2 linked regions of the Sulfolobus acidocaldarius DSM 639 genome follow. The protein of the gene in region 2 binds, or shares a complex with, the protein of the main gene of each other region. Links are inferred from orthologs where the notes say so. Each region holds a gene or a part of one and is shown on either strand. Other genes may lie near its edges.

The links. The genes of interacting proteins can lie anywhere in the genome.
Region 1: the proteins of SACI_RS04590 (region 2) and SACI_RS03985 are in contact, whole or in part, in a crystal structure (PDB 2QMU), measured with the Saccharolobus solfataricus proteins. The link is inferred for Sulfolobus acidocaldarius DSM 639 from one-to-one orthologs. Residues at the interface, in WP_231918336.1 of Saccharolobus solfataricus: Met1, Leu2, Arg4, Leu5, Tyr6, Lys8, Leu9, Pro10, Ile106, Lys108, Lys109, Glu110, Lys111; in WP_009988771.1 of Saccharolobus solfataricus: Trp33, Pro65, Glu66, Gln148, Val151, Asp152, Val154, Ser155, Lys156, Ala159, Leu160, Tyr163, Arg164, Lys167, Ile180, Ile181, Pro182, Val183, Ser184, Leu186, His187, Ile189, Asn190, Asp192, Ser193.

What each region holds. Positions count from the first base shown.
Region 1 is NC_007181.1:663,275-670,334, reverse strand. Bases 1,578-4,369 are described here. They hold SACI_RS03985 (translation initiation factor IF-2 subunit gamma), read right to left. Parts: upstream 3,703-4,369; coding sequence 2,452-3,702; downstream 1,578-2,451. Other genes in these bases: SACI_RS03980 (30S ribosomal protein S6e), read right to left, coding at 3,711-4,352; SACI_RS03990 (PIN domain-containing protein), read right to left, coding at 2,054-2,485; SACI_RS03995 (DNA-directed RNA polymerase), read right to left, coding at 1,578-2,049. Outside these bases: SACI_RS04010 (2,3-bisphosphoglycerate-independent phosphoglycerate mutase), read left to right, coding at 1-730; SACI_RS04005 (GTP-dependent dephospho-CoA kinase family protein), read right to left, coding at 783-1,277; transcription elongation factor subunit Spt4, read right to left, coding at 1,292-1,498; more of SACI_RS03995, read right to left, coding at 1,498-1,577; SACI_RS03975 (CbiX/SirB N-terminal domain-containing protein), read left to right, coding at 4,416-4,787; SACI_RS03970 (30S ribosomal protein S15), read right to left, coding at 4,761-5,222; SACI_RS03965 (methionine synthase), read right to left, coding at 5,228-6,247; SACI_RS03960 (5-methyltetrahydropteroyltriglutamate--homocysteine methyltransferase), read right to left, coding at 6,240-7,060. UniProt on the Methanocaldococcus jannaschii protein: eIF-2 functions in the early steps of protein synthesis by forming a ternary complex with GTP and initiator tRNA.
Region 2 is NC_007181.1:764,546-772,671, reverse strand. The notes cover bases 2,962-5,677. They hold SACI_RS04590 (translation initiation factor IF-2 subunit beta), read left to right. Parts: upstream 2,962-3,964; coding sequence 3,965-4,390; downstream 4,391-5,677. Other genes in these bases: rnhB (ribonuclease HII), read left to right, coding at 5,393-5,677; SACI_RS04580 (60S ribosomal export protein NMD3), read left to right, coding at 4,710-5,396; SACI_RS04585 (DUF424 domain-containing protein), read left to right, coding at 4,387-4,695; SACI_RS04595 (tRNA (N(6)-L-threonylcarbamoyladenosine(37)-C(2))-methylthiotransferase), read right to left, coding at 2,962-3,925. Also shown: SACI_RS04615 (RNA-processing protein), read right to left, coding at 1-302; SACI_RS04610 (serine protein kinase RIO), read right to left, coding at 317-1,072; SACI_RS04605 (translation initiation factor aIF-1A), read right to left, coding at 1,077-1,403; SACI_RS04600 (thiolase family protein), read right to left, coding at 1,448-2,626; more of SACI_RS04595, read right to left, coding at 2,660-2,961; more of rnhB, read left to right, coding at 5,678-6,031; SACI_RS04570 (TGS domain-containing protein), read left to right, coding at 6,021-7,103; SACI_RS04565 (glycosyltransferase family 2 protein), read right to left, coding at 7,104-8,126. UniProt on the Methanocaldococcus jannaschii protein: eIF-2 functions in the early steps of protein synthesis by forming a ternary complex with GTP and initiator tRNA.

The sequences.
Region 1 (7,060 bases), 100 kb from region 2 along the record:
GACCGGCGTTAAAGTTAAAAAAAGTGAGGCAACTGATGATACAAGAGAGGCTAAAATTACTGCTGAAGTTCTTAATAAACTCACAAATAGAATATACGATATACTTTCTAGTTCAGAATTGAATAAAAAAAGAATTGAAAGAGGAGAGTTACCTGCAAATATAGTACTTCTTAGGGGGGCAGCACAATATGTTGACCTGCCAAAATTTTATGATTACACTAAGATTAACGCGGCAGCAGTATCTGCAACAGCATTAATAAAAGGTATATGTAGCCAAATTGGAATGAATGTAGTTACTCCCAAGGGAGCCACAGGCGGACTAGATACAAACTATATAGGTAAAGCAGAAGAGGCATCGAAATTACTTAAAGAATATGACATGGTATTTCTTCACTTAAAAGCTACTGACGCAGCATCGCATGACGGAAATATTGACGGTAAGTTATATGCTATAAGTATGATAGATAAAATGATAGGTAGAGTATTAGACATTTATGGCTCAGAATTAATAATAGCTATCACAGGAGACCATGCAACTCCTGTTGAGGTAAAGGAACACACAGGTGACCCTGTACCTTTCTTGTTATACGTTCCATATAATATAGTTGCTGATAACGTAGATGATTTTAATGAAAAACAGTTACGTAAAGGGTCTCTAAGAATAAAAGGGTTGGATGTAATAAATCTATTACTGAACTATTCATATAGGTACGAGAAATTTGGAGCATGAAGAGGCTCGAAAGGTCTGAAATTATGATGATCCCGCGCAGGTCGGATTTAGTCTAGCATGAAGTGACCTGAAATTTTTTGAAAATTTCCAAAACTCTTCTCTTAAGAAAATCATTATTCAGCGTTACGACTACGCCTGCATTAGGCTGACCGTATATTATTATGTCACCAAAATTACCATATATTACAACGGGAATAACCAAAAGATCTTCCTCTCCATCAACCATCAAAATCTTATCATTTTCATTATGAACTAAAATATCTTTTATCTCTCTTATAGTTGAAAGCCGTATAAGACCAGGTTCATTTTTAACTTTTATGTATTCAAATTGTCCAAAATTTTCCTTAACTAACTTTCTCTTCGTTTTACCGTCTACTATTGCCAAAAATGGTTTAATATGGAATTTAAGTATAGTTTGGGTGACGACATCGCCTACTGTTATTAGCCTACTATTGGACTTATTTATAAGAAATTGTTTTAATTTATTCTCGTTGATAAAAAGAACCCCATATGGTTTACTGAGTTCTGCCCTTAAACTTCTTGGCAAGATAAAGCAAAGATCTATTTCACTATTATTGCGTATCTCCAAGGAGTTGTAGCCCCAAACATCTGTCCAACTTCTGATTTCTCATTTAGTATTATTACCATGCCATTCCATTCGTCGCTAAAGGAAGATGAATGACAAAGTGGACATATACTTGTTTCTGGAGGTACTAATGCTCTACAGTTCTTACATGCCTTAAAACTGGTACCCTTCTTCTCTGACATTACTTACTCGCCTTTGCTATTTCTTGATTTATCCATTCTATTTTACCTAGATAGGGTTGCTTCATAGTTAATGCTATTCTAGGAAGTCTCCCACTGCTCATAGATGCACTAATTATCATAGCCCTAACTCTATCACCTTTTTGTATGCTCTTCTTACTCTTTTCACCTATCAATATTCCTCTATTAGAGTCAAACTTCAAATTGTCGTCAGTTATTTGAGATATATGAACTAAACCATCAACGGGACCCATATTAACATAAACACCGTAATTGTCGACTTGGCTTACTTCTCCTTCAATAACTTCATGTATTATAGGTGTATAAACCAACATATCAAATTCCACTTCGTGATATGTCGCACCGTCACCAAATATAATGAAACCTTCTTCGCTAGCCTTAGCGTTTACAATACCTAATACGACACCAATATCCTTAATGAGTTTCTCCTGATATTCTTGCCTTAAAATTTTTATAGCGATTTCATCAACAGACTGACCAAAATACTCAGGGGGAATTCTAACAATACCTTTAGCTCTAACTAGCTTAAACATCAAACTAGATAATAAAATTAAGACTTATATTTTTACCTTTTGGTACGAGGTATATAACCTTTATTCCTTCTTTTAGTGCTCTGTTCTTCAATATCCTGTCGGAAGTGAAAATTATAAAGTTATACTGCTTACATAGCTCTAATAATAAATTGTCCACTAGGATATTATCAGCTTCATCTATTAGTGTCCATGAACTCTTATTGGTCTCTAAATATAACATTGCGACTCTGGCTCTCTTCTGTTTTATGACACTTTTCTCCTCATTCAAAAACTTATCAAGCTCCATTATAGTAGCCTTTGAGACATAAAATTCAGGCTTATATTCAAGATAAGAAATTACCAATTCAAAAGGATCAATACCGTCATATACGTTCATAAGAATATTCGTATCTACTAAGATCTTTAGCTTATTATTCCCCATCCTATTAATCTCCATCTTCCGCCTATTTGTCTACTAACTACTATTCTCAAATTCTTGTCCCATAATACTATAGGTCTTTTAAGTTCTACCTCGACTCTACCTCCCTTTACAGATTTTGTAACACCTATAGTGGTAGCTGAACCAAAGCTTATCATAAGGGATTCCTTAGGTCTTATGGAATCAACCTTAACTAATTCCTTTGTTCCTACAACTCTCTCTAATAATTGAAAATTCTCTATGGTCACTTCGGTTACTACTGGTATATCCCTATCAGCCTTCACTGCAACACTACCTATCAAATTGTCAGCCTTGACATATGATGGATCAAGTTTTGTTCCTATTGCTACTAATCCACCAGGTTTAGCTTCTTCAACCTCTAAGTCCATAAATCTTATAGATGATATTGTAGTATAGAGTGGAATATATTCAGCCTTTCCATCAGGTTTCTCAATCCTTATACCTGGCAATATCTTTATTTCGTCTCCTACCTTGAATTTACCTTGGATTATACTGCCACCTATAACACCGCCGCTCAACTTATCATAACTGGTTCCTGGCTTGTTTACATCAAAGCTTCTTATTATCAGCATTATCGGATCTTTACTCAAATCTCTCTCAGGTGTAGGTATATGATCTTGCAATGCACCAATAACAGCATCTATGTTAATCTTATGTAGTGAACTTGCGGGAATTATAGGCGCATTTTCAGCCCACGTACCCTTCAGAAATTCCCTAATCTGTTTATACTGCTTTATAGCTTCTTCTCTACTTACTACATCTACCTTATTTTGAACTATTACCAATCTCTTAACATCAACTATACCAAGAGCGACAAAGTGTTCCCTAGTTTGTGGTTGAGGAAATGGTTCATTTGCAGCCACAACTAAAATTGCACCATCCATCAATGCAGCTCCAGAAAGCATAGTAGCCATTAATATCTCATGACCTGGTGCGTCTATAAATGAGACCTTTCTTAAAAATTTTGGTTCTTCACTAGAATTGCATTGTGAACATGATGGTTCAGTTACATAACCATCTGGTAATTTACAAGACTCACATAAACCTATGTTAGCTTCAGCATATCCCAGTTTGATTGTCATACCTCTTTTTAACTCTTCAGAATGTTTCGAAGTCCAAATTCCAGTTAGAGCCTGAACTAAAGTAGTTTTACCATGGTCTACATGACCCACAACACCTATATTGGCTTCAGGTTGTACTCTTGGCCATGCCAAACGGATCATCACCTAATCATTATAGTATTAATTTGAACTATTTCAGGAGTTATCATATTTCCCCTGACAGTTCTCTTTCTCCTTAATCCATCTTCTTTGGGATAATAGCCTGGTGGACCACTAACTAGTATTTTTCTCTTGGCTCCGCCTCCTACGTCAAATCTCATAGAGAAGCCTGAGTTATCGGAACCTCCGGTTATCTTTAATTTAAGATTAACACCTGATACATTAATATCTATAACATCACCGATTTTGGTTCCAACCAAATTAGGTAATTTAGACTGATCTAAAGATAATTGAAAGGCTCTAGTCCTATATGCCAAAGCCTCAAACTCTTCAGCACCAAATTTTTCTGCCATAGATTTTGATATCCACACTTCTCCGTCAGGCACTGTGTTATCTACTTCTATCTTAAAATGACCTTTAATCTTTACTTTTTTATCTCCTTCTTGCTTAGTTATTTCCAGCGTCAGAAAATCATCTAAGTTTAAAGCCTGTTTGATTTTATCATTAATTCTCGCCAAAGGTATGGCTTTTCCTTCTTTCTCACCCTGATTTGATTTAACCTTATCGGAAACTTTCACTTTTAGTTTTTCCTTCTTATCCTCTTTCGTTTTGGGATCAGATACCACAATCTTAAAGTCAGGCAATATTTACCACTATTAAGGTAAATTAAAAAACAAGTATTTAAAATCGAAGTCGAAAGTTTATCTATGATAGGATTATTATTAGTGCTTCATGGAAGCAAGATAAAAGAGTGGCAAGAAATTGTAATTAATTATGCAGAGGAACTAAAACGACATTTCCCACTGGTAGAGTATGGATTCATAGAAATTAATGAGCCTAAAATTGATGAAGCTGCTAAAAAGTTAGTAGAGAGAGGTGCTGATACAATTGTTGTAGTTCCATTACTGTTTGCTGCTGGTATGCATTTCAAAAGGGATATACCAAATCAACTAAAGGAGACTTCTAATAAAGCTAAGATCATTATAGCAGAACCAATAGGATTCGATAAAAGAATAGTAGATATACTTAAGGAAAAAGCAGAAAAGGCTTTATCAGTAGAGGGAACCAGTTACCAATAGTTCGGCTTTGGCTGGATCGTAACTCCACTCTTGTGGTAACTTGCCTGTTTCTTTGTAATAACTTGCTAATCTTCTTATCTTGGATTCGACTTCCTCCAATCCACGTTTAGCACTTTTATCCTTAGGGTATTCAAATAAGTGACGTCTAATGTTTACTGCCCTTCTCATAAGATTAAATAGATCTTCAGGTATCTTCGGCTTCATATTCCTATCCTGAAGAATTGCCGTAAGCTTCCTCCCTGTTATTTGTTTTACCAAAGGTACGCCATACTGATCTCTCAACACCATTCCTATCATGCTAGGTGGATAACCTCTCTTTGCTAACTCCTCTACTAATAGCTCTACCTCCTCTCTTGTGAACCTCACCCACTTAGGAGGTCCGCTCCTAACAGGTCTTATTGAGTGTGAGTTTCCCTTTGCCCTCTTCTTATTCAATCAGCTCACCTATTAATTAATGGCTTGAGTGTAGTATTTGTGTAACCTTTCTTTTTAAGTTCTTCTCTTACAATCAGCGTACCTTTTACCATATTAATAAGTTTCTGGAGAGCTATTTTTCTTGGAAGTAACTTTAAACCACAATCAGGATTTACCCATACCATTTCAGGTTTAAAATACTCGAGTAATTTTCTCAGATCTTCAGCTACTTCTTCCACACTTTCGATTTTCCTGTTGTGGACATCTATTACTCCTACTCCGATCTCCCTATCCCATTTCTTAAATAATTTCACAGGTGTATAATTATAGTTCTTTAGGGCAAGATTAATTTGATCAACCTTCAATTTGTCCAAGTGGGGTTCTAAATACGAATACTCACCATAGCATACATGTAAGACTACTTTAACATTTACACCTTTAATAGACTCATTTATTGAATCAATAGCCCATTCAACATCTTCTTTTCTCGTATGTATAGCAGGCTCATCGACTTGAATAACCTTTATTCCTATATCAACTAAGTTCTTTATTTCTTGATTTATAACCTTAGCGAGGTCGAAAGCCATGTCCCTCTGAGTTTTATAATACTCGTTATAAGACCATTCTGAAATGGTATATGGTCCAGTAATTGTTACTTTAAGATTCTGGGTATAAGATACGCTTTTAGCAAAGTTTACTTCATCTAAAAGCATAGGATTGTTGTACTTTATTTTTCCAGTAACTGAAGGTTTCCTATAATAATGATCTCCCCAAACTCTAACGTGACCATAAAATTTAAATCCTGACAGTCTCTCTGCAAAAAACTCCACCATTTCGTCTCTTCTCATTTCACCATCAGTTGGAACATCAATCCCTGCCTCTTGATGATCCCTAACTACTGTTACAACTGCATCATTAAATGCTTCCTCAAGATCCTCCTGGTTAACTTTTCCAGCTCTGTGTAGTCTGATAGTTTCCCTTAGCCACTTTGGTCTAGGATAACTTCCAATAACTGTGGTAGGTAAAATAGTGATTTCATCAGACATTTGCGACCAACCTCTTAGTTTTTTGAAGTAATTTAAGCTTTCTCCTCACCACAATCTCAGGTATGAAATCATTGAAACTCGAATTACCAATAATCAAACTTTTAGCACCTTTCTCATGAACTTTTTCAATTATCCTTCTAATGGTAGATATTTTATCCATTTTAGTATTTCTTGAGTCTATTACTCCTAGATAGACATTCATATCTTTCATATAACCGTATAATCTTCCAAGTTTAGTCTTGTTCTGTTCTGTTACATCAAATCCAAAATAATCAGCGGGCAAGTTTAGTAAATACTGAATTCTATCAAACCTAATATCAAAATATGTTAAAACGTGTTTCTCCTTATTAATTCCATTAAACAGTTTTTCATATACTTGTTGAGAACTTTGAAGTAATGCTCCTTTAATCCCTTTCTGAAACAATGAAGGTTCATGAACCTCTACAACATCGTAATAGTCAATTAAGTCTCTCAATAAGCTATTAGTGCTTTTAGCGTAATCGTCAATTATGTTTCCGACATCGTCATAATAATTGTTTTCAGCCAGCTGTAGGAAAGTTAATGGACCTAATATTACTATTTTAATTTTTGACTTTAGATCCTTAGAAATTTCTTTTACTTGCTTAAAATACTGTACATAGTCATTTTGAGATTTATAACCTAACTTTTGATTTATCACAATCTTTCTATAGTAGAAATTATTATCGAAAAACCTCTCTAAAGCGCCTTTTTCTACACCCTCTAGAAAAGATGTTGTGAGATCAGCAATATCATCCCATCCTACCATACCGTCTGTAGTATAATCTAGCTCGT
Region 2 (8,126 bases):
ATCACCCTACCTTTTATCCTCCTCAAAGAATTTACCGAATTAGTGAATTCCTTTAAGTTTATGATTTCAAGTCCATAATCATCACTCATAAGTCTCATGGCATCATTTGGTTCAAAACCAAAACCTAAGGCGTTTATTACCGATATGACTTTCATGGCATTATATGAATTATTATCCTTTGGAATAACTCTGATCTGTTTAGTCACCTCGTCAAAATTAATGGTAGTATTACTTATTTCCTCAATACGTTTTGATAAAGTTTTAATTAAATCAAGCCTCTCATCTGGTACAGTCACATACATCATAGTTACTCATATTAAATTTTAATAAAACGAGTTAATATTTCCGTCTCGCTCATCACATTTATACCATTATTCATAAAGAAAGAATTAATATTTCGAATATCTCTGACTAAAAATTCCCTCGCGTTCGGATGAGTCAGATCTATGGCTTGGCTAACATCTATTATATACGGTTTACCATCAAAAACCATAATGTTATATTCACTTAAATCCCCGTGAACTAATTCTGCTTTATTCGCCATTATGACAACTTGATCTATTATAGTTTTATACAAGTCCTCATTGACGTCTTCAGAACGTAATTCCTTTAGTAGTGGTGCTCTAATACCGTTATCACCTATGAATTCCATAATTAATATGTTCTTGTGAACGTATATCGGCTTAGGTACTGAGACACCTGAATCATACATTTTAGAGAGATTTTTGAACTCTTTTTTAGCCCACACTTCTATAAGTTTTAGTGTGTTTGAAGCCCTTACACCCTCAAACCTTGGATCGCCAAAGGTATACCTCTCTATCGCTCTTTTGCTTGACGCAGTAGAAACGTAATAAATTTTTACTGCATACCACTCCTCACTCTCAGTTAGGGCTGGATATATCTTTGCCTCTTTACCAGCTGAAACTGCCCCATAAATAGTTTTTATATTTAATTTTCTTGAAATATAATATAAATCGGAATAAGTTCTTGTATCTAGAGTGGAGTCAACCACTTTAAATAAATCAGCATCTTTGATTCTTTTTTCCTCTTTTCTCCTTTTGTTTCGTGACAAAGAATTATCCTCTGAGCTGTTCTATCACATCCTGGCTGATGACCTTGTCTTCCACTAGTCTTCTTACTTCACTTTCCGTATACCTATACACTATGTCGCACTTATTAGGCTGAAAGTCCCAAGGGGCAGCCAAAACCACATCTCCTTCTCTTATCCAGACTTTCTTCTTGAGTTTGCCTGGAATTCTGCCTAGTCTCTCTTTTCCATCAGTACATATGACCTGTACATGTTCTCCTCCAAAAAGCTTCTTTACAACACATATTACCTCGCCTTCTATAGGCTTGACAACCTCTCTTGTAGGTTGCTCTGTATTCGACTTTTTCTTTGCCAAACTAGTCTACCACCAATCATAATTAAAACACAAAACCTAAAAAGCTATAGTAGTTCTACTGCTATTGCTGTGGAACCACCTATTCCGTGACATATACTCGCAATACCGTATTTTCCATTCATTTTCCTCAGAACGTTCAGTAATGTCACAAGTATTCTTGACCCGCTGGCACCTATAGGGTGACCCAATGCTATTGCTCCCCCATAAACGTTTAACCTATCATAAGATACACCTAGATATCTATTAAACAACACATTATTCACTGCAAAGGCTTCATTGTTTTCAAAATAATCAAATTTTGATAATGGAATGTTGATTTTATCCAGGAGCTTCTTAACTGAATATATAGGTGCCTCAGGGAATTTCCAGCTCTCAATACCTATCCAACTATATCCCAATACTCTGGCTATCGGCTCTAACTTGAATTTCCTGACCGCACTTTCACTCACGAAAACCAGAGCAGCAGCACCATCACTTATTTGTGACGAGTTACCGGCTGTATGAAGTCCGTCAGAACCAAAAGCAGGCTTAAGTTGAAGAAGCTTTTCTAGTGTAGTGTCTGCCCTAATCCCTTCATCCTTATCTACAACACGACCATCCACATTAAGGGGCACTATTTCGTCTTTAAAGTATCCCTTTTCTGTAGCTATAGTTGCCCTCCTGTGACTCTCATAAGCGACCTCATCGAGTTCTCTTCTGGTTATTTCATGTTCCCTTGCCACCATATCAGCCTCTTGTCCCATAACCTTGAAATTAAAAGGGTCAGTAAGACCGTCTATTATCATTGTATCGATAATGTCTAATGACTTGTTCATGAGCATTTTCGTTCCCCATCTTATTTCACTACCTATTGCGAATGAAGCTCTACTCATACTTTCCATTCCGCCCGCAACAACGATGTCCGCATCCTCACTTTTTATCATTTGCACCGCATTTATGGTACTTATCATACCTGATGAACAAACCATATCTACACAATAAGCGTCTGTTTTTGCAGGTATACCGGCTTTTATAGATGCTTGCCTGGCTAAATCTTGACCGTGACCAGCTCTAAGAACATTCCCCATTATAACTATATCAATTAGTTTAGGATCGACTTTAGCCCTATTAACAGCCTCTCGAATTACAACAGACCCTAATTCTGATGGAGAAATATCCTTAAGTGATCCTCCAAATTTTCCCAAAGGAGTTCTAACTGCAGATACTATATATACATTGTCCATGTGATGTAGTTTATTTCAATAGTTTAAAATCTTTTAAGAAATAGGTTCGCCTCTTAAATCGTAGAAGGAAGCTTCATTTATTCTCACATTAATTCTTTTTCCTAATTCAACATTTTGCCTTATGACTACAGGGATGTAATTCAGTGTTCTACCAATCACAGAACCCTTTCTTCCATACTCTGTTGTAATAACTGAGGCTATGGAATTTAAGTAGTCTGAGTGTATTTCATACGCCAATTCCTCATAAAGCTTATTTGCAATTTGGATTCTCTCTTTTTTCACTGGATCAGGAACTTGTTTCATGGAAGCACTTCTAGTATTAGGGCGTATAGAATACATTGCTAAATGAATACGTTCAAATTTAATATCTCTCATTAGCTCTAAAGTGTTTCTAAAAGCGTTCTCGTCTTCACCAGGATGTCCAATGATAATATCTGTGGTTATGTTTACAATGGGTACTTTTTTACGTATTTCCTTAACTAAGTCCTTGTACTCATCTACTGTGTACTTTCTATTCATAAGTTTTAAGACATTGTCGTCTCCACTCTGAACAGGCAAATGAATGAACTTGTACACCTTAGTTTCTCTCAACACCTCTATAATTCCATCTATATCTCTCATAGCCTGTTCAGGTGTCATCATACCAATCCTAATCATGAAGTCTCCTTCTACCTCAGTTACTTTCCTCACTAAATCTGAAAGTTTAATCTGACCCAGATCTAGCCCGTAAGCTGCGGTGTCTTGACCAGATAGTTCTATCTCAACTGCTCCTTTCCTAACTGCATCTCTCACACTTTCAACTATCAAATGTGGTGGATAACTCCTTAACTTTCTCCTTGCCAACTTTGTTATGCAGAAGTTACAATCCCCTGCGCAACCATCAGCTATAGGTAATATAGCAATCTTACCGTCAAATACCTTGGGTGTAATAAGTGGCTTATCCTCGTTCAAATAGACTTGACGTTGTTTACTGTTTTCCACTACATCTACTATCTTTTGCACGCTTTGTGGTCCTATAACAGATGCCTCAGGAGCTAAGCTCACTACGACAGCAGGTTCAGCACTTGCTAAACAGCCTGCCACAACTAGTCTTTTGTCATTATATTTTTTCAACTCTTTGATTCGTTGTTTCATTCTCTCCTCAGTCTCTAACCTCACAGCACAAGTGTTTATTACCAAAATTTCAGCATCTTGTATATTGTCAACTATCTCGTGCCCCTTGTCCCTAAGCAAAGTCATCATGATGTAGCTGTCTCCTTTGTTTAGAGCACACCCATAAGTTTCAATGTACACTCGCATAGATTAAGTATTTTAAACTTCAAACTCTTAAGATTAGTTGTGACAGTCAAAGTCGATAAGAATTACGAGCAGTTGTTAGATAGATTGTATGATAGGCTACCAGACAAGGCACAAAAATCAGGACAGCAAAACCTACCTAACCTAATCGTACTACAAGTGGGAAATACAACGATAATCAGAAACTTCAGCGAATATTGTGACAGAATAAGGAGAGAGGATAAATTATGTATGAGATATTTACTTAAGGAATTAGCTGCACCAGGGAGCTTAGGGGAAAATGGTCAACTTGTAATTCAAGGAAAATTCTCATCCCAGGTAGTGACTATGCTTATGGAGAGGTTTTTGAAAATGTATGTGCAGTGTAGTACATGCAGAAGTTTTGATACTATATTAAAGAGAGATAAGAAGGTTTGGATTATATCTTGCTTAGCCTGTGGAGCTCAAACACCGGTGAAACAGTTTTGAACGATAGAGTAATACTGAACGTCATAAAGAGAGACAACTATACTCTTGTTAACATCTGTGAAAGAGAGACCTTAGGTAAGACATTTGAGGAGAACAATCTTAGACTAGTGGTTAATGAGGAGTTCTTTGGTGGTCAAGAAGTAGGGTTAGAGTATGCTTTTTCCCTGATAAATAGCGCTACAGCTGTAAGTATAGTGGGTAATAAAGTTGTGGAGGAAGCTATAAAAAGGGGATTTGTGGCAAAGGAAGGAGTTATTGAAGTGAAAGGAATTAAATTTGCGCAAATATATAACTTAGAATCGTGAGTAGACACTTTTGTGTGTCATGCGGAAAAGAAAACGTGGAATTAATTGACAGATTATGCATAGACTGTTACATGAAAATCAAGGAATTAATAACAGTACCAACTGAAATTCAAGGAAAATACTGTAAGGTATGTGGATCTGAATGGGTCTCAGGGAAGTGGATAAAAAGTGCAGATCAAGACCCTTTAACTTCCATAGTTTATCGTGAAATCGATAGGAATATCAAAACAGATCCCAATGTAACTGATGTGGAATATACAATAGTGAAACAATGGTTAGATTATAATGACCATCCATTCATAGATGTAGACATACGAGGAAAAATAGGTAATAGAGATTTTAGACTTACAAGAACCATAAGTTTAAAGGTTGAGAGAGTTTTATGCCCTTCATGCCTCAGAAGGAAGTCACGATATTATGAGGCTATAATACAACTGAGAACTAAAACTGGGGAATTCACACAAAGTAAGAGGACTGTGTTTGAATCCTTTTTCAATGAGGAAGTCATTAATAATCTGTCAGATGTGATTGAAGGTAGAGAGGGAATAGATTACTATTTCATAAATAAAGGAGTTGCAAAACGACTAGTGTCATCTTTAATGTCTACAATAAAGGACATTAAGATTACAGAGAGTTTTCAAGATGAAAGGATGAAAAATGGAAAAAAGAGTGCTAAATTAGTAATATCAGTAAGAATATGATTTTAGTCGGAATCGATGAGGCGGGAAGAGGATCCCTTATAGGACCTATGGTTGTAGCTGGTGTCGCAATAGATAGTAATTTTCTAAAATTTCTGAGTGAAATAGGTGTAAAAGATAGTAAAAAATTAACCAGGAAGAAAAGGGAATATCTTTTCGGTGTAATTTTAGAGTACAGTTATGCTATTTCCCTGGTGAAAGCATATCCAGAAGAGATAGATTCCGAAAATCTCAATGAAATTACATATAGGGCTATGATACAGATAATACACTCCATGTCTGTTTACAATCCTTCCATAGTGACTGTCGATAAAGTTGGTAATGCTAGTGCTGTGGAAAGAGAGATCATTAATATCAATTCTTCCCCTAGAGTGGAAAATAACGCTGATGTAAAATATGTAGAGGTAAGTGCAGCGAGTATAATAGCAAAAGTAGTAAGAGACAATATAATAAATGAGCTAAAGAAGACGTATGGTGACTTCGGAAGCGGATATCCTGGGGACAAAAAAACAGTAGAATGGATTAAAGACCTATATTCGAGACAACCCACATATGCTTTACCCATAATAAGGAGGAGTTGGAAAATTTTACAAGACATTGCACCTAATTATTATATTAGAAAAAGAGATGGTAACTAACTTACCAGCTGAGGCTAAGGCTAAATGGATAAAATATATGGACGCTAAAACCCCAGAGGAGAAAATCAGGGCTCTTCAAGAGTTCCTTAGTGCAATACCTAAACATAAAGGGACAGAAAACCTAGTTTACTGGGCGAAAAGAAGACTAGCAGAGCTCAAGGATGAGGCTGAATTAGAGAGGAGGAAGAGTTCCTCGGTAAAAAGGGGTCTCCAATTCTTCATTGAAAAAGAGGGAGCAGGACAAGTTGTGTTATTGGGAGATCACGAGCTTAAAAATAGGTTAATGAGAGAACTCACAAATGTAAAAATAGATCCTCGGGATTTACCCGTACCTGGTATGATGAAGTACCTTGATGTGCAAATTCAATTGGTAAATACCCCTCCACTAATATTTGAGGCAAAAAGTCTAATAGGAAGAGTTCTAGGACTGACAAAAAATAGCGATGGAATACTAATAGTTGTTAAGGACAAGGAAGAATACAAATCAATAAGAGACAACCTAGAAAACAACGGTATTTTTCTTAGAAAACCAAAGGGGAAGGTAATCATAGATAGAACTAGGTATGGGAGATTAGGGATAAGAATAGTTAATATGGGTAAATTAGTTAACACTAACGAGGACGACGTAAGAAGGTATTTAGAGGGCTTTGGTATTAGAAATGCGTTAGTGAAAATAATAGGCGAGGTAACTCTTGATGATATTGAAAGAGAAGTTTTCGGCACCAGCCTATATAAACCCGCAATAATCGTATCTAACGAAGAATTTACCACTGAAGAGGGGATACTCGTAATAAGAATAAACGATACAGATAGATTAAGAGAGGCAATATTCAAAATACTTGATGTAATAAGGGTTTACACTAAAGAACCGAAGGATAAACCCTCCATGGAACCCTTAATAGTAAAGAGGGGAACCACAGTTGTTGAGGTTGCCAGAAAACTTCACAATGAATTAGCTGAAGGATTTGGGTATGCAAGAGTTTGGGGAAAATCGGTGAAATTCCCTGGTCAGAAAGTAGGTGCAGATCACGTTTTGGAAGACGGAGATATAGTTGAAATTCATTCAGCATGACTAGAAAGATTCAATTAGTGCAACTAGTAGAATTACTATACTTGAAAGTACAAAACCCATAGATGCATCGAAAAAGGATATTAAATAAAACGGTATACTTATCAACGGAATATTGTTATCTTCGATTAATCTACCCCCTTTATCTAATATTTTTGGAGTTACTCTCCACTTATACTTTAAACCGAACAGTCCTTTAAGATATCCAGTTATGGAAGCGTCTAGTATAGTCTTCAGTATTTTAATATCGACCCTTTTCTGGTTTAGTACCTGAGAGTAAAAAACAACAGAGATACCATATATAAGGATGAGGAGCAGGAGGTATGTCTGAGTTATATTAAACACAGGTGTGAGTATTCCGTAAACACCAAGAACTGTGAAAAACAGAGGATAAATTACCCACTGTTGGGAATATAGTAAGCCTTCAAATCCTTTGATACCTTTTTTCAGAAGTTTCAATGATGATTTGAGAAGTTGTGAGGAACCATATGACCATCTTTGTATTTGATTATAAAGATCCATTAGTGTATAGGGCGACTTCAAGAATACGACAACATCGTCATAAAATAGGTTCTTAAGGTCATTCAGATACATTCTTATTCCAAGTTCAAGATCTTCAGCTATCGCGTTTTCCTTCCATCCTCCTATACTTAATAGAGTGTCCCTCCTGATAGAGAAGGCTGAGCCATTTGGAAATATGGGTAGACCTAATTTACTACGCCCTTTAAACATCATATCCATAACCTTCTCCGTAAATTCCGCATAATATGACTGAATACTGGTGGATGTATCATAAATTATTATTTTTAAAGAACATGCAACGTAGTCTTTATTATTCAAACGCTGAAGAAAATCTTCATTAACTCTTGCATCTGCGTCCATAAACACTAGGTAATCTCCTTTAGATATTCTTGAGGCAAAATTAAGTGCACCAGCTTTACCTCCGCTATTACTCTCTCTCCTTATTAATCTAAAGTTTTCTGGAAATTTAATCTCCAGATACTCCCTGAATTTTGACTCATCGTC